2 regions of the Shewanella sp. 10N.286.51.B7 genome follow, and region 1 is predicted to be linked to the other one. Evidence: predicted binding sites of a transcription regulator. Region 1 holds the regulator's gene; the other holds the start of a gene.
The links. Region 1 encodes FliA, which starts transcription of late flagellar genes. Its sites were predicted from a motif close to CTAAAGNTNNNNNNNNNNNNGCCGATA; they were not measured.
Positions count from the first base shown of each region.

Region 2: a site for FliA is predicted at 7,764-7,790, ahead of BCU84_RS06250 (VC2046/SO_2500 family protein). Genes of this name have one in related genera too.

Region 1 covers NZ_MCUF01000058.1:63,498-73,011, reverse strand. The annotation lists gene BCU84_RS15775 (ParA family protein) at 1-390, opposite strand, end outside; gene BCU84_RS15770 (membrane anchored protein in chemotaxis locus) at 421-885, opposite strand; gene BCU84_RS15765 (chemotaxis response regulator protein-glutamate methylesterase) at 878-2,056, opposite strand; gene BCU84_RS15760 (chemotaxis protein CheA) at 2,081-4,342, opposite strand; gene BCU84_RS15755 (protein phosphatase CheZ) at 4,359-5,096, opposite strand; gene cheY (chemotaxis response regulator CheY) at 5,111-5,494, opposite strand; gene BCU84_RS15745 (RNA polymerase sigma factor FliA) at 5,538-6,257, opposite strand; gene BCU84_RS15740 (MinD/ParA family protein) at 6,250-7,131, opposite strand; gene flhF (flagellar biosynthesis protein FlhF) at 7,136-8,521, opposite strand; gene flhA (flagellar biosynthesis protein FlhA) at 8,552-9,514, opposite strand, start outside.
Region 2 covers NZ_MCUF01000024.1:58,685-68,198, reverse strand. The annotation lists gene BCU84_RS06280 (M2 family metallopeptidase) at 1-854, shown strand, start outside; gene BCU84_RS20690 (hypothetical protein) at 1,477-1,617, shown strand; gene smrA (DNA endonuclease SmrA) at 2,407-2,997, opposite strand; gene BCU84_RS06270 (DUF4440 domain-containing protein) at 3,126-3,737, shown strand; gene BCU84_RS06265 (YchJ family protein) at 3,885-4,367, shown strand; gene BCU84_RS06260 (EAL domain-containing protein) at 4,396-6,573, opposite strand; gene BCU84_RS06255 (DUF406 family protein) at 6,806-7,093, opposite strand; gene BCU84_RS06250 (VC2046/SO_2500 family protein) at 7,226-7,729, opposite strand; tRNA gene BCU84_RS06245 (tRNA-Tyr) at 7,854-7,938, shown strand; tRNA gene BCU84_RS06240 (tRNA-Tyr) at 7,969-8,053, shown strand; tRNA gene BCU84_RS06235 (tRNA-Tyr) at 8,134-8,218, shown strand; gene BCU84_RS06230 (PLP-dependent cysteine synthase family protein) at 8,445-9,506, shown strand.

The DNA.
Region 1 (9,514 bases):
GCAATCAATAATGGCAACATCATATTTATCTTCAAGCAATGAGGTGACATTGCGAAGTACCAATCCCATTCCTTCTTGATGTCCCAATGCTCTATCAAGTGTCGCTAAAGCCATGGTAGCAGGAATTAAATCTAGCCCATCAATTGATGTAGGCACGATGTGTTTCTCAACACCTTCTAGTGTAAGGTTTTTATGAGCCAGGAATATGTCATAAAGTGAGCTGGGAACTTGCTCTGAATCAATACCGAGATAATAACCCAGTGAAGCATGAGGGTCAGTATCAATCATCAATACCCTCTTCCCACGCTTAACTAATGCACCTGCAAGACTGGCCACTGTCGTGGTTTTTCCCACACCACCTTTTTGATTAGCTATTGTCCAAACTTTCAAATCACGCCTCGCCACTCAATATTAATCGCACTATTTATTTTTATTAGCGGTGTCAGTTTCTCGGGTGGTTACCCTAATGCCACCATGTGGCAATGTAATAACTTTTACACCTTGTGCATTTTCAGTGACAGCTTGACTTGAAAGTGCAGGATTTAATGCTTGTTGACTCGTTGAAGAGTTTTCAACAGTATCAGAACTCATTAACTCGGTGCCAGGGCCAAATGCCATAGTGATATCTTCACCTTTTGCGGCTCTGGCGGCCATCGCTTTGGTTTGTCCAGGATATTTAGCTAACCAATTCGCGATTTGTTCTGCTTGTTCATCCGGTACCATTAACAATACTTGGGATGCTTTTAATTCAATAACTTCTGCATTAAGTTCGCGGTTTTTTTTCGCTAAATCAAAATATAAACTCGCTAAGCACACCACTGCAATAACCAATAAAAACACCAGCAACATTTGCTGTGTCGTCATTGATTGTTTTACTCTAGCCACGAGCAGTCTCTTTTATAATCGCTTCTGCCATATTTTCTAATGCAATTGAATGACTAGAAATACCCGCTGATGCGACGGCTTGAGGCATGCCATATACAACACAACTGGCTTCATCTTGAGCCCAAATAGTTGCCCCTGCAGTTTTTAACATTCTAGCACCTTCGCGTCCATCTGCACCCATGCCAGTTAGCACAACCGCCATAACACCACTACCAAAAGCTTTTGATGCTGATGCAAAAGTAATGTCTACACTGGGTTTATAGTTCATATCAGCATTGCCGGCGATGACTTTTAAGCGACCTAAGCTAGCGCTTTTTTCAACCATTAACTGCATTCCACCTGGCGCTAAATAGGCACAACCAGGCTTAAGCATATCCCCTGTTTGGGCTTCTTTTACATTAATTTTGCATAAGCTGTTCAGTCGACTCGCAAAGGCTGGTGTAAATGCAGCAGGCATATGTTGAATCAATAATATGGGGTGTGGGTAATTTGCAGGAAAAGCTGTCAGAATTTTTTGTAACGCTACAGGGCCACCCGTTGATGTGCCAATCAATAAAGCTTTGTATTTCTTGCCGCTCGCCCGAATCGAAGCTACTGAAGCAGTATTTCCCTGATTCGTCGTCGAATTAGCAGTAGATAACTTGGGAGTGATTGATGATTTAAGTGTCGAATTCGCACCACTCAGATTCGAATTAGTCAGTCTTGACGCTGATGAGCTTGTCGTTGAAGTTCCTAGCGAAGATGGGGTAGTTCTCGCCACTGGTTTAAATAGACGACGACGACCTAGTGCTTTAACCCTTTGCTGTAAAAGCTTAATCGCATCATCTTTATTTGATGCGATATCTTCAAAACGTTTCGGTAAAAAGTCTAATGCGCCCGCATCCAATGCATCAAGCGTTGCTTGTGCACCGTCATGGGTTAATGAAGAAAACATCAGTATTGGAGTCGGATTGGCAGCCATGATTTTACGAACGGCAGTAATACCGTCCATAACAGGCATTTCAATATCCATAGTAATAACTTGAGGTTTCAATTGAGCAGCCATATCAACAGCTTCTTGACCATTGAAGGCAACACCCACAACTTCTAAGTCAGGATCTTGATTAACAATCTCACTGACTCGTCGTCTAAAAAAACTCGAATCATCAACAACTAAAACTTTAGTAGCCATTTAATTCCTTAAATAATGGAACTTTTACTTCTTACTTTTAGCGTAATATTTTAATAAGCCTGGCACATCTAAAATCAGTGCAATACCGCCATCAGAAGTAATTGTTGCTCCAGCCATACCTGGCGTACCTTGCAACATGCTTCCCAGAGGTTTAATTACCACCTCTTCTTGTCCTATCAGTGCATCAACCACAAAGCCAATTTGCATGGTCCCAAGTTGCACAATTACTACATGCCCTTGCTTTTTATCACCATGAATAAAGTTAGTTTTATTTCGATGTAACCACTGCTCAAGATAAAATAGCGGTACGGCTTTATCACGAACGATAACGGTTAATTGTCCATCTACTACATTTGTTTTAGTTAGATCGAGGTGGAAAATTTCGTTAACGCTTGAAAGAGGTAAAGCAAATACCTGCTTAGCAACATCTACCATTAGAGTCGGCATAATTGCTAATGTGAGTGGAACTTTAATCTCTAAGATTGTTCCCTTGCCCTGAACGGAATCAATATGAACAGTACCATTAAGCTGGGTGATACGGGTTTTAACCACATCCATCCCAACACCACGACCTGAAATATCTGAAATTTCTACTTTAGTAGAGAAACCAGGAGCAAAAATTAGATTATAAGCTTCGTTATCCGTCATGCGTGCAGCTGAATCTTCGTCTAACACGCCACGACTGATAGCAATTTCTTTTAATTTGTTGGCATCCATACCTGCGCCATCATCTTCAATTTTTAGTAGAATATGATCGCCTTCTTGGCTGGCTGATAAGGTAATGGTACCAGTTCTTGGCTTGCCATTCGCTTCACGGGTAATCGGCATTTCAATACCGTGGTCTACTGAGTTTCTAACTAAGTGAACCAATGGATCAGCGAGTGCTTCGACAAGGTTTTTATCAAGGTCGGTGTCTTCACCAACCATGATCAAATCAATTTCTTTATTGAGCGTACGTGCCAAATCTCTGACAACGCGAGGGAAGCGACCAAACACTTTCTTGATTGGTTGCATTCGTGTTTTCATTACAGCGCCTTGAAGGTCTGCTGTCACTAAATCTAAATTTGCCAACGCCTTAGACATCTCTTCGTCATCACGAGAAATACCTAAACTCACCAAACGGTTACGCACCAATACTAGCTCACCAACCATATTCATAATTTGGTCTAAGCGAGATGTATCAACACGAACCGTAGTCTCACCTTGTGGCATTGCATTTTGTGTTTTCGCAGGTTCTGCTTTTTTCGCAGCGGGCACAGCTTTAGATGCAGGTTCTGGCGCTTTTGCAACTGGCGCTTTACTTGCTGGCGCTTTATTAACTGGAGCTTTAGCTACAGGAGCTGGTGCTTTGGGCTCAGCTTTAGCAGGTTCACTTGGTGGGCTGGCTTTAGGTTTACTTGCCTCGACAGGCGGCGTGACCGCTGCTGGTGCAGAACCTTTACCGTGTAACTCATCAAGTAGTTTTTCAAATTCATCATCAGTAATGTCATCAGCATCGACTTTTGGCTCTTCAGCTACTGCTGCAGGCTCATTCTTTGCTGTCGTTGACTGAAATCCACCTGAACCATGTAGCTCATCAAGAAGCGCTTCAAATTCATCATCGCTAATTTCATCGCTAGCAGCACTGTCATTGGTAGGACTTGTGGCATTTACTGTCACACCTGCAACAGGTTCGTCATTGACTGATGTTGGGCTTTTCCCTTGTCCATGTAATGCATCAAGTAAAGCTTCAAACTCACTTTCATCAATATCATCAATGCTACCTGAAGTTCCTGCATCGGAGACAACTTCAGCTTCAGCCGCTGCAACAGGTTGTTCGATAATGGCTTCAATGAACTCTTCCACAACTTCAGGTTCAGTCTCAACAACTGTCTCAGAGATTTCAGAAGGAAGAGGCGCACCAGAACTCAAAAGCTTAAGCTTTTCAAGTAAAGCGGGATCAGCATCATCTTGCGGCTGGCCTTGCTGAGTTTGCTCAAACATACTATTGATAGCATCAACAGCTTGGAGAATGATATCCATTAACTCTGCGTTTACTTGACGCTTACCGGTTCTCAGTAAATCAAAGGTATTCTCTGCTTCATGACAAACGTCGACCATAGGGCCCAAGCTTAAAAAACCTGCACCACCCTTTACTGTGTGGAAACCTCTAAAAATAGCATTAAGTAAATCAGCATCATCAGGATTATTTTCAAGAGCGACGAGTTGCTCTTGTAGAAGCTCTAAAATTTCACCAGCTTCAATCAAAAAGTCCTGGAGTATCTCTTCATCAACATCAAAAGACATTAAATTTGACTCCTAATTAGAAACCCAGACTTGATAGCAGATCATCAACTTCATCTTGGCCTGTTACCACGTCTTCACGGGTTTCAGCATTCAAGATGGGACCTTCTGCTTCAATTTTATTGTCATCAACGACCCGTGTTGAGTCTGCTGCGCTTTCGCCAAAAATAGTGAGCATGGAGACTAAATTGCTCTCAACTTCTCTGACTAAATCAATAACACGACGGATCATTTGGCCAGTTAGATCTTGGAAATCTTGCGCCATCAAAATTTGATTGAGCAATTCCTTTAATCTACCTGAGTCATGCTCGCTATGAGACATGATATGTTGAACCTCATGACACAGAGATTTAAATTCGCTTAACGCGATGTCTCTACGCATCAATTTGTCCCACATGGGTGTGACCGATTGAATGTTATTAATTATTGTATCGGCCAAAGGTAAACATTCTTCAACTGCATCCATAGTTTTATTTGCAGCTTGCTCTGTCATATCGATAACAAAGTTTAATCTTTCTTTTGCGTCAGGTATTTCAGTATTGGCAAGTTCGGCTAAACGGGTATCAATTTGGAACTCATTTAATGAACTATGAAGTTGACGTGTCAACTTTCCGACTTCATCAAATAAATCCCGCTGAAGAGGCGCTGATAAGTCACGAATGACTTCATCAGCTTGTTCTTGTTGGCCATCTTCAAGCAGTTTTACGAGTTGCTTTGCTTGTTCAAGGTCGATCAGCCCTGATATTGCTGCCTGCATAACTTATCCTTAGCTTATGCTAAACGTTCAAATATTTTATCGAGTTTTTCTTTTAACGTTGCAGCAGTAAACGGTTTTACTACGTAACCATTCACACCCGCTTGCGCTGCAGCAATAATCTGTTCGCGTTTTGCTTCTGCAGTTACCATTAACACGGGTAAATGCTTGAGTGAATCATCAGCACGAATCGCCTTAAGCAAGTCAATACCTTGCATGCCTGGCATATTCCAGTCAGTTACAACAAAATCAAATTCGCTTTTTTGTAACATTGGTAAGGCGGTTGAGCCATCATCTGCTTCTTGGGTATTGTTGAATCCCAAGTCTCGCAACAAGTTCTTGATGATACGTCTCATTGTTGAAAAGTCATCAACAATAAGAATCTTCATATTCTTGTCCAAGGTTTCCTCCGGTGAGCTCATACACTGTGCTCTATATTAATAATTATACCTGTGTCCAATGCTTGAGTTTGCCTTTAAGACGCAGCATTGCCTGACTTAATATCTGGCTAACACGCGACTCGCTGACCTCAAGAATGGCACCGATTTCTTTTAAATTTAATGCTTCGTCATAATATAGCGACAAAACTAACGCATCTCTTTCGGGTAATGTTGTAATTGCTTCAGATAGTGCTGATTTAAATTGCATTTCAGCAAGTGACTCAAAGCTCTCATCAGGAGTAGACTCTGCTGTTACAATCACATCTTCAGATACACCAAGATCTTCAATCCCGATGATCTTCCCCACTGAAACATCATTTAGAATATGATGATACTCTTCAAGAGTCATCTCTAATTTTTCAGCAATTTCAATATCTTTTGCATCACGGCCGAGCTCTTGTCCTAATTCATCAATAACCTGGGCAACACGACGTTGGTTACGATGTACAGAACGAGGAACCCAATCACCTCGGCGGATTTCATCAATCATTGAACCACGAATTCGGATGCCAGCAAAGGTTTCAAATTTAGCCCCTTTACTGCCATCAAACTTCGATGATGCTTCCAATAACCCCATCATCCCTGCTTGTAATAAGTCATCCAATTGCACTGATGCTGGCAGCCTTGCCAACATATGATGAGCAATTCTTTTTACCAACGGAGCATACTGTTCAACAATTGAAGTTTTATTATCAAACTGAGTATACGCAGCGGCTTTATTCACTCGTTGAATCCTCTTGTTGATCTTTACGTTGAACTAATCGTTCGACAAAGAACTCAAGATGGCCGCCTGGCTGTTGAGGAACAGGCCAGCTCATAATTTTATTCGCTAAACCATGATAAGCAATCGCTGCAGGTGACTTAGGAAAAGCTTCGACAACCAATTTTTGTTTACGAACTGATTTTCTTAAATTTTCGTCAAATGGAACCGTAGCAACTAATTCTAAAGCGACATCCAAGAATCTATCAGTCACTTTACTGAGTTTGGCAAATAATTCCATGCCTTCGCGCAAACTTCTGACCATATTAGCCACAATTTTAAAACGAAACACGCCATGTTCACGACTTAGGATTTTAATTAAGGCGTAGGCATCGGTTATTGATGTCGGTTCATCACAAACAACAATCAACACATCTTGTGAGGCACGGGAGAAACTCAGCACCATATCCGATATACCGGCAGCGGTATCGACAATTAAGATATCGAATTGAGTTTTCATTTCACTGAAGGCGCGAATTAAGCCGACATGCTGAGCTTGTGTAAGCTCGACCATGGCTTGAGTCCCTGAAGTGGCAGGCACAATGCCAATACCTTTAGGGCCACGGACAATAATATCGTCCAACTCTGCTTCGCCAGAAAGTACATGGGATAAATTGCGTTCTGCTCGAATACCTAGCATCACATCAACATTTGCTAAGCCTAAATCGGCATCGAGTACTAACACTCGTTTACCTTTTTCAGCGAGCGCAACAGCGGTATTAATAGACACACTGGTTTTACCCACGCCGCCTTTGCCGCCACTGACTGCAATTACTTTTACTTTATCGTTATTTGGTTGATTCATCATACGTAAACCACTTGCTTGATCTCTGGTCATATTGTTACTCGAATGCATAGGCCATGTCATTTGACCACGCAGTGTCATGTGACGTTTGAGGTTTGGTGTCGTTTAATGCTGCTAACGCTTGTTTTGCGAGCATAAGCGTATCAGCAACTTGCATATCTTCTGGAACACGTTGACCATCTGTTATATAGCTTAATGGTAACCCATTTTGAATCAATACACTTAATGCGCCAGCAATCGAAACCGATTCATCTAATTTGGTCAAAATCACCCCTGATAATGGGATTCTTTTAAAATGCTCAACAGCATCTTGTAACACTCTTCTTTGAGAGGTTGCAGACATGACTAGATAACTTCTAATCGGTATTCTTGTATTTGCCATTAAATCATCTAACTGCTGATAAAGGCGCATATCACGCTGCCCCATCCCAGCTGTATCTATTAATACTAACTTACGATTCTTAAACTGGTAGAGAATTTGTTCTAATTCAGCAAGATCGTGAGCTTGTTTTACTGGACATCCCATTATTTTGCCATAAGTTGCCAATTGCTCATAGGCTCCAATACGATAATGATCTGTAGTTATGAGTGCAACCTGTTCTGGACCATGATGTGCTGCAAATCTTGCCGCTAATTTAGCCAGCGAAGTCGTCTTACCAACACCTGTTGGACCAACAAATGCCACCACGCCACCAGTACGAACAATATCATCACCTTGGTTATCTAATAAGTTCGCTAAACTCTGAGGTAACGCTCTCACTAAATCTGCAGGCGTATATTGCTGACTTAAGCCTGCCAATTTCGCCGCTACAGCAGGAGAAAACTCTGCATTAATTAATTTACTTTCTAGCATTGCCCCAACTGGGTCAGTGCGCTTTTTCTGGTCTTTCATTAACGAAGAGACTTGATGAGTTAACAACCCACGCAAAGAGGCCATTTCTTCTCGCATTGCTTCAATTTCAGCAGACTGACTTTTATTCGATGTTCTTGGTTGAGCAAATTGCTGTTGTTCAATTTTAGGCTCAACTTTCGCTGTTTTTGTATCTTGTAATTGTTTGGCCCAATCTGGTAACTCAGGCTCTTCGACTCGCTGCGACATTTGCTGTTGCAAACGATTATGCTGCTTTTCGAGTAACGCTTGCAGTGAATCAGCTGCAGGAGGTGGGCTTACCTTAGTTTGCGCTTTCACTGTTGGCTTATTTTGCCCTAGTGAGACTTGATCATCACTGACATTCATAAAACCAGGTACAGGTGAATTTACAGCGACGTCCGCTTTAGGTTCATCGTAGTCAACTGCCGCAACGATTTCTATTCCACCCGTTACTTTTTTATTCGACATAATAACGGCATCAGATCCCAAGGTTTCTTTCACTTGAGCTAATGCTGAACGCATGTCTTTGGCAAAAAATCGTTTAATTTTCACTACGCACCTCTTTCAAACAGAAAGTCATCGCTATTGCCCTACCGCAGATACTATGCGTATTTGCTTTTCATCAGGTATTTCTTGGTAAGAAATAACCCGTAAATTCGGGATAGTATATTTAACAAATCGTGACAGCGTTGACCTTAGCATACCTGATGTCAATAAAATGGCTGGTTGTCCAACCATTTCTTGCTTCTGAGAAGCGTCTAATAATGACTTCTGCATGCGTTCTGCAAGGCCTGGTTCGATATTTGGCCCTTCACCGCCTGTCGCCTGCATAGACTTGTGCAACATCTGTTCCAACTCTGGTGCCAATGTAATGACAGGTATCTCTAATTCAGGCCCAGATATTTCTTGAACAATCATTCTCTTCAATGCAATACGCACTGCAGCGGTTAATACTTCTGTATCATTACTCTTTGTACCGTATTCTAACAGGGTTTGCACAATTGTGCGTAAATCACGGATAGAAACACCTTCATTTAGAAGGTTTTGCATCACTTTAACCACAGAACCCAATGGCATAATATCTGGAATAAAGCCATCAACTAACTTAGGCGAGTTTTTACCTAACATATCCATTAACTGCTGTACTTCTTCATAACCCAGTAATTTAGCCGCATTGTTAGTCAATAGTTGGCTGATATGGGTCGCGACAACTGTTGCCGTGTCTACCACGGTATAACCTAAGGTTTGAGCATGTTCGCGCTGCTCTGGCGCTATCCACACAGCTTCTAATCCAAATGCAGGATCTGTTGTTTCAATGCCATCAAGCTTGCCATACACTTGCCCAGGATTGATCGCGAGTTCACAGTCATGGCGAACTTCAGCCTCTCCAACCACGACTCCCATTAACGAAATACGATAACAGTTAGGTGATAAATCAAGGTTGTCGCGAATATGCACCGCTGGTACTAAGAAACCTAATTCTTGTGATAATTTCTTACGTACACCTTTAATACGACCTAAAAGCTCACCACCTTGACCTTTATC
Region 2 (9,514 bases), on a different contig from region 1:
AATTACCAGATACTTTTTGGACACGTTCCCTTTTTGTTCAACCCAAAGATCGTGATGTCGTTTGTCATGCATCTGCTTGGGATTTAGACAACGAAGATGATATTCGTATTAAGATGTGTATTCAAAAAACTGCTGAAGACTTTACTGTTATTCATCATGAGCTTGGCCACAATTATTATCAACGAGCCTATAAAAACCAGCCTCATTTATTTAAAGGCTCTGCCAATGATGGTTTCCATGAAGCTATTGGCGATACCATCGCATTATCAATCACCCCAAGCTACTTAAAACAAATAGGTTTACTTGACGAGGTACCTGATGCTTCTAAAGACATAGGTCTATTATTAAAACAAGCACTCGATAAAATTGCTTTTATGCCATTTGGCTTAATGATTGATCAGTGGCGCTGGAAAGTCTTCAATGGCGAAATAACACCTGAACAATACAACCAAGCTTGGTGGGATTTACGTGAAAAATATCAAGGTGTGGCTGCACCGATAGCACGTACAGAAGCCGATTTCGATCCCGGTGCTAAATACCACGTACCGGGTAACGTGCCTTATACACGCTATTTCTTAGCTCATGTACTTCAATTCCAATTTCACAAATCGTTATGTGACATTGCTGGTAATGAAGGCCCTGTCCACCGATGCAGTATTTACGGCAACAAAGAAGCTGGCGATAAGTTAAATCAAATGCTAGAAGCTGGACTCAGTCAGCCTTGGCCTGAAGCACTGAATATTGTTACTGGTACTAAGTCAATGGATGCTAAAGCGGTATTGGATTATTTTGCGCCATTGCAGGTTTGGCTTGATGAGCAGAATAAAACCGAAAATCGTCAATGCGGTTGGTAATCGAGTCAATATAGATACACCTATTGGTTTTGGTAAATAATCAAAACATTAAAGAGCACCTAATTAAGGTGCTCTTTTTGTAGCTACAGTAATATTTAGCCTTAAATCAATTCTAGGCACATTAACCTGATGACTGCTAATGTCAGTCTTTGCATATCCTAATCAATTAATATAAATCGAATACAAATACCAACAACATAACCTTTTGCTTCTTCAATCACACAAAATCTCATTTATCCCTTTACTGAACACAACGCCACAATTTAACCAGATCAAAACAAATGAGAAACAGGTGAGCAACCAAAACCTACACACCTTTTAACGACATTAATATGACACCTGTTGTTATTTTGACTTATACGATCTAGATCACATAAATAGCCGTTTATGAGACAAGTCTTTGTGGTAATTTACGTTCGAACACAAAGTGAATGGAGTTACTTGTGCAGCGAATGCGTAGGTGATCCTATTACATCAACAATCCACATTCGGATTTCTGTTGATTCAATACAGTTAAACACCCGCCTTCGTTTAAAAATATAATTAATCATTCAATTATTAATTAGCCCTTCTTCATTCTAAGTATTGTTTTCTTGAATTATTCAGGAGCAAGGAGTTTTGTGTGAAAAAAAGTAACTATGTAAAACTAAGAAATGGTCGAGCTAAACGGATCCGTAAAGGTTCTACATTAAATTATGCTAACCACAAAACTAGCATTCACTTTCTCTTCATCACTATGGCAGTGTTGTATTTCGTCATGTAAGTGCAAAGCCGGTTCAATGATGCCTTTTGTGAATAATTCAGCAACAACAAACAACATGTAAGCTACTGTTAATTAACTTATTAGTTTCGACTTTAAACATTTTATAACCATCAGCTTTGCTTTATACAATATCTTTTATGAAATGTCTCACTAGTTCACATTTATGGATAAAACATAGTTATTTTTTTAGATGAAAATGACAAAGTTATTAATGGAATCAATTTCAAAAGCACTCAAACCTCAGTACTACTAACTAATATTTGAACATGAGTGATTGTTAATTAATGACTGTTATTAGTGATTGTTATTAGTGATTGCTATTAGTGATTGTCACCAATGGTTGTTGATTACAACTTTTTGCTTAAAAGATTTAATCATTAGCTTTGATTGAATGCTTCTATTGAGAAGAATACTGACTCCGATCGGTGTATCTAAGCCGCAATATCCTTTGTTTTACTTAATACAATTTAATGATCTCCAGGAGTTATGGTCGAGTCTACAAGACATCAAACCTAATCCCGCAGCCTTCTAAAACATTAAATCGGTTTCAAACAATGAAACCTAGGCACAACATGAACAAGAAAAGTTATCAAAAACACAGAAATGAGCGATCACAACGTTTAAATAACGAAAGCAGTGATAAAGCAAACAACACAACCACAATCATTATATTTGTGATTCTTATCGGTGTACTTGGCTATTTACTGATATAACTGCAGCAAAGATAAACAACACGTAAAGCCCTTCCCCACGGGCTTTATTAATCACATATTCCTAACGACATATGCATTATCTAAAGCCGCTGCCTTTGCGATTGGTTTCACTTGCTACTACGCGTTGCTGTTCAGATTTGACTAACATCACAAACAAAGCTCCTGTTCCACCTTGTTCGCGGGTTGCACTGTGAAAAGCTTGTACCTCTTCTAACTGAACTAACCAATGATTAACAGCCGACTTCATCAATCCAGCAAAAGGTTTGCTTTTAAACCCTTTGCCGTGAATAACTAATATATTTCTCTCACCTCGCCCATAGGCTTGTAGAACAGCATCGATTAACAATTCACGTGCTTGAACCAAACGATAAGCATGCAGATCTATTACAGATTTAGTTTTATATTTACCTAAACGTAAATGACGAAACACTTCTTCTTGAACACCATTGATTTTATAGCTAATGATCTCCTCTGGTTCAACCGGTAATATCAAAGCAGGTTCAACAGTAAGTTTATCCAAATACTCGTTTTGTGCTGCCGCAGCTCGTCTTGCTAACTGTGAGTCAGTCGGCAAATGAGTGGATTGATTAAAATGACTATCATTGACCTTAAGTGGCTTAACACCTGCCATTTCTTCCCAAAATAAATCACTGCCTTCTTGCTGCATCATCAACTCCTACACAATTTGTAAAGATTCCACGCTTTTGCTGCGGATTATAATAATTTATAGTGTCATCCATATCTTGAACTGCATACGCATTCATTTAAAACTCATTTTAAGAGCATTATATTTACATGAGCCATATAAAACTTTTGTTTATTTTCGTTTTATCTTTTTTCAGTCACTTTTCAACTGCTGAAACAATGACAGACAACGACTTAATTAATGCTAACTATAAAGTCTTTTCTTCAGGATTTGAAAAATTAGATCTCAACATTATTGATCAAATTTATGCTGACGATGCCGTTTACATTTCAGAAACCTTCGATAAAGAAATTGTGACAGGTAAAGAAAATATCTTATCCTTGTATAAAGTCTTTTTTAAGAAAATTGCCAAAAAATCAGCCCATATCGATGTCGATTTTAGAGTCATCAACCGAGAATTGACCGATGAAAATGCAACCGATGTAGGTTATTACTTAGTGCGTTTCCATCCCCGTAAAGAAACTGGCGAACCAACAAGTGTATTCTCAGGAAAGTTTGTTCTCGTGTCTCGTAAAGTTGGTGAGCAACAATGGAAGTTTATCGTTGATTCAAATACTAAAGTTAAACCTGATTTCTACTTCTCTGCAAAACCAAGTTCAAACTTATACTACGGGCGTCAATTTAACCCACTAATAGAATCACATGAAGAAACCACGGCTTTACATGAAAATCATCAAGAGTCTGACGAACACGACCATTAATTTGTTCATGTTCAGTCAATAAAATCGCAATTAGAAATGCCATAACGACGGTGAATCGATAAAGATATTCTGTTACGCTTTAAAAATCTGTACCATTGTCATTTCAATACTAATCAATAAAATGCCAGCAGATCATTAGCCATTAACATGACAATAAACATTCAATCTCCTTGCCCTTGCGGCAGAACACTCACTTACGCCCAGTGTTGCCAGCCATTTCACTTAAAAGTTAACACTGCAAATGATGTAGAAACACTCATGCGCTCTCGTTATTGCGCTTTTGTTCTACAGCATCATCAATACTTAATCGACACCCACCACCCTGACTACTTAAATGGCTTAACCGTTGAACTTCTAGCGCAAGGCGCAAATGACACTGAATGGTTAGGATTAGACGTAGAAGAATCGCAAAATGATTTGGTCGAAGGCACAGTCACTTTTAAAGCATGGTATATAAACAATAATGACATCGATGCTATTTACGAGTGTTCACAATTTCAGAAGTTGAATGGCATGTGGTATTACACAGAAGGAGAACAAAGAGCGGCTGAGTTACCCAAACGAAATGATAAGTGCGTTTGCTACAGTGGAAAAAAGTTTAAAGCTTGTTGCATGCGAAAAATTGTCTAACGTTAAAGTTTTAAAGTGACATCAATGCTTAATGAACCGCTGTATTTTGCTCAAAAATGAACTTTGAAAATTCGTTTTCTCTTATAGCGGGACTGTATAAATACCCTTGTGCATGATGGCAACTACTATCTTCGAGGAATATTTCCTGCTCTTTAGTTTCAACCCCTTCCGCTGTCAATGATATGTTCAAGGCTTTGGCCATTGCGATAATTGCGCTAACTATCTCTCGGCTTTCATGGCTAGTGGTTAAATCTGATATAAATGAACGATCTATTTTTAATTTAGTAATAGGAAATTGCTTTAGATAACGCATAGAGCTATAGCCCGTACCAAAGTCGTCAATGGCTAAGCCTACACCCAAGTCAGCTAATTCTTGACACAAGCGAGTGGCATGTCGAATATCACCCATTAATTCAGTTTCTGTTATTTCTAGAATCAAACTCTGTGGTTTTATTCTATAACGAGTGACTAAATTCCAAACTTGCTCGAATAAATTGCCACTGAAGAACTGTCTTGCTGCAACGTTAACATGCATCACTATGTCGACATCTTTACGCTGCCATAAATTAAGCTGTTTACAAGCCGCTTCGAGTACCCAGTCACCGATAGCATTAATCATTCCTGATTGTTCTGCTATTTCAATGAACGCACCAGGATAAAGTATGCCCTTTTTAGGGTGATGCCAGCGTATTAACGCCTCAGCACCAATATACTTGTGGTTTTTTAAATCCATTAACGGCTGATAATAGAGTTCAAATTGCCTACCACGGATAGCAGACATTAAATCTCTTTCTATATCAGCATTATTTTTAAACGTGGCTAATAAATCATCATTGAATATCTGAAAATTCAACATGGCTTTCTTCTTGGCATATTGCAGTGCAATATCAGCACAAGATAAAGGCGAGAATTGTGATGCAACAGCAGCGACATCCACAACCGCGATGGCTGCTTTAGGATCAACTTTTTCGCGACCGATAACAGAAGGAACAGCTAGCTTTTGATAAAGCTTAAAAACAACTTCTTCAAGAATTTCTGTTGATTCAAGATCAGGTAACAAAACGGCAAACTCATCACTGCCTACACGTGCAACATCAATGGCATTATTACTTAGTGCGAAGTGTTTTAATCTACGTGCAACTTCAGTTAACAGTGCATCACCTTGCTCATGACCACTGGTGTCATTAAAACGTTTGAAGCCCATCAAATCGATTAAAAACAGTATACCATTTGAAGCTCGGTCAAGTTGCTGGGTGAAATGCAGCCGATTATGCAAGCCTGTTAAAGTACAATTCCAAGCAAGGTTTTCTAATTCGTCTTTATGTCGACGCTGCTCAGAAACATTAATACAAGAAACCAAGGCATAATAATTACCTTGCTCAGTTACAAAGCGGTTGGCTTGATACTGTACCCAGTATTTAGTGTTATCGACTCTCTCCAGCTCTGCTTCACCTTGAATCGTTTCACCAGCAATTATTTTTTCAGTGAGTTCATTGGCAAGTTCGCGTTTACCACGGAAAAAATCTAAAGTAATTAACTCGTTATCTTGAACAATTTCGCGAGCAAGCCCTGTCATCTTTTCATGAGCAGGATTGACGTACTCAATGATCTGAGTTTTCAGATTGATTAACATCAGTACATGCTTAGCTTGTTCTGTCGCACTATGAAATAAAGTTAGTCGTTCATTATTGTCATAGGCATAACGCGTTGCGAGGGTCAGTGCTAATTGATCTGCAAATTGACATGCAAATTCTATGTTTGGTATGGATAATTCAACTTGGTGATCAAACTCAATACAAAGTAGACCTTCGATATGGCCATTTATTCGGATGGCCACATCAAGATTAGATTCAATTCCAGTTTGTTTATAATAGTCAGAAAAACAGCTTAAACGCTTATCAGTTGCTGAAATGCTACTGGCAATGTGTCTATAACGGCGGATTTCTTCAAAATATGATTCAGAGGCAAAATTATCATGACGTAATTGCTTAATCGCATCACTAATAGCGACTACAGGGGAAAGGCAGGCAACAACTTTTTGCTCAAGTGCTTTATTTCGTAGAGAAATAACAGACACACAAGTGGCATTAAAATGCTTCAACAGCAATTTACAGACTAATTCAGAGGTTCCGGTGAAGTCCCCCTTTTCTTTAGCCACAGAGTTTACAATTAACTCTAATAAGTGTTGCTCAGTTTGCTTCATTATTATTCCCAAAAAGACAGCATAGCAATCGGGTTGACCTCATTCTTAGGAGGTCTTTATCCATTTAAAATCAGGGTAATTATCATACCCATAAGTGTTATACAGAAAAAAACCTGTATATAGGAATAAACAAAAGGTCTATCCCAAAAGTATTAGTGTTACGAAGGTTACACTTACGACATAAAATTGCAAGATGTAACCCTTAAATTTAGATTGTAACCAAGAGTTTTCGCTTTTACAGACTGTTTTCTAACTGAAAAATCATTTTTTCAGCTGTAAATTCAAACTCAATAAACACCGTGATGTGATTGTCGGTTTCATCAAAACGAGTGTTAACAGAGTCAAAACGTGTTTCTGCTTTTTCAATAATCGCCTGAGCATCCGCTAAGGCTGTTTCGCCTTCAACTTGCAAAATCAACTGTGTATCTTGTTCATCGATCACAGTACCGATATCAACAAATGAACCACAATCATTACAGCTATCACTAACTTGAACGTCTTGCTTAGTAATCGTTTTAATCATATTAATCGCCTTTCACTGCTATAAAGCGTCAGCATAACGTAAAAACTGTCATTTATTATCTAGCTAGTTCACACAATTAGCAGAACATAATATTCAACAAATGTGACAACAACAATCATTACAGTTTAAAAATCAAGCAACTGCATAAAGCTGGTTTGCTAAAGTCTCACTTATTTTACGCTGAGTGGCTAATTGATCTAAGAAATGAATTTGATTTATTTCTGTAATTTCTGGAACTGATTGTTGGTGTTTTAATTTAGTAAGCTCATCGCAATTAGCCAAAACGATTTGCATTTCATCCTCATATTGCCCGCGAGTCACTAATGCTTCGGGTTTTAAAGCTTGTTGTAAATGAAATTGCGATACCCCGCCGCGTTGAAAATCAGTGGCGTTATCTATAGCTTGCTGTTGTGATAAATCACATACGAGTTGTTGAGCTTGAGGTAACTGAAAAGTTTTGTATAGTTTTTCATCGACATTGAGTTCTTTATCAAGTTGAAATTGTGACATGTCACGAGCATCAACAGACAACATAGATAAAAGAAGGCCAAATTCACCACGACGATCATGTTCAATCGCATCATTTAAACGATTGCCCAGTTGTAGTTCATTGACTAAAGGAAACTCAATTTGCATATAAAAACATCATTAATTACTGCGATTGTTATTTTATCGACCACTTGAACAAATACTTGAGAGTTATTTTCGATTTTGGCTTTACTTATATTTAATTCGTGACTATTATTCTCGCCGCAATTGAGGAGGGGTTCCCGAGTGGCCAAAGGGATCAGACTGTAAATCTGACGGCTCAGCCTTCGAAGGTTCGAATCCTTCTCCCTCCACCATTTGCACCAATGATAAATATACCGTTTCGTGGAGGGGTTCCCGAGTGGCCAAAGGGATCAGACTGTAAATCTGACGGCTCAGCCTTCGAAGGTTCGAATCCTTCTCCCTCCACCATTTATCGGTATGGTTATTATTAAAAATAAATTGTTGTGGCCAACAATTTTGCATAAAAAGTAAGACAAGTAAGAAAATGTGGAGGGGTTCCCGAGTGGCCAAAGGGATCAGACTGTAAATCTGACGGCTCAGCCTTCGAAGGTTCGAATCCTTCTCCCTCCACCACTTCTTATGCTTTAAAATGAAATCTCATTTTATTCTTTATTTCTTGATTAAGTCTGCTCCGTTTTTAAACTGATATTTTTTGTTTGATCTTGTTCACATTAACCAGAACGCCTTCTATTACCTAACTGTAAATTAATGATTTTTACCTTTCATCAGCTAAAACATCCTTTAAGCAAAATATAAATAAGACTATGATATTGATCTCTTTTCATTTAAAGGTTCCATTATGTCTAAACAATGGGTTAAACAGGCAATCGCCAAAATTGAAGCGGACTTTCAGAGAAGCGCTGACACGCACTTAATCAAATTAGACCTTCCGCAACTTGATGGCATCGATATTTACCTTAAAGATGAAAGCACTCACCCAACTGGCAGTCTCAAACACCGATTAGCTCGATCATTGTTCTTATATGCCATATCCAACGGCTGGGTAAACGAACATACCAGTATCATAGAGTCATCATCAGGCAGCACTGCCGTATCAGAAGCATATTTTTCACGTTTATTAGGTCTACCTTTTATTGCCGTCATGCCTTCATCGACCGCAAAAACCAAAATTGAGCAAATCGAATTTTATGGCGGCCAATGCCACTTTGTTGATCATAGCAGTAAGATATATGCAGAATCTCAACGTTTAGCAGAGGAATTAAATGGTCACTATATGGATCAATTTACTTATGCTGAACGTGCGACCGATTGGCGTGGTAATAACAACATCGCTGATTCTATATTTAATCAAATGCAAAAAGAGCCCTATCCAATTCCTGAATGGATTGTGATGAGTCCAGGCACTGGTGGCACATCCGCTACCATAGGGCGTTATTTGAACTATCAGCAATTATCGACCAAGTTATGTGTTGTAGACCCAGAAAACTCGGTCTTTTATGACTACTATCATCAAGGCGATCAATCAATCACGTGTGAAAATGGCAGTAAAATTGAGGGTATTGGTCGACCAAGAGTTGAGCCTTCATTTATTGCAGGTGTTGTAGATGACATGAAAAAAATTCCAGACGCTGCTTCTCTTGCAACCATGAATTGGCTTGCCAAGTTGATTGGAAGAAAAGTCGGTCCCTCTACAGGAACTAATTTATACGGTGTGCTGGAACTTGCCTGCGCAATGAAACAAGCAGGCCAAACAGGTTCGCTAGTGACGCTTTTATGTGATTCAGGTGAACGTTATCTTGATACTTATTACAATGCACAATGGATTGATAACAATATCGGCTCAACAGCGCAGTATGATGCATTGTTAGAAAAGTTTAATACGTCTGGTTCACTTAAATAGTCTCGCTT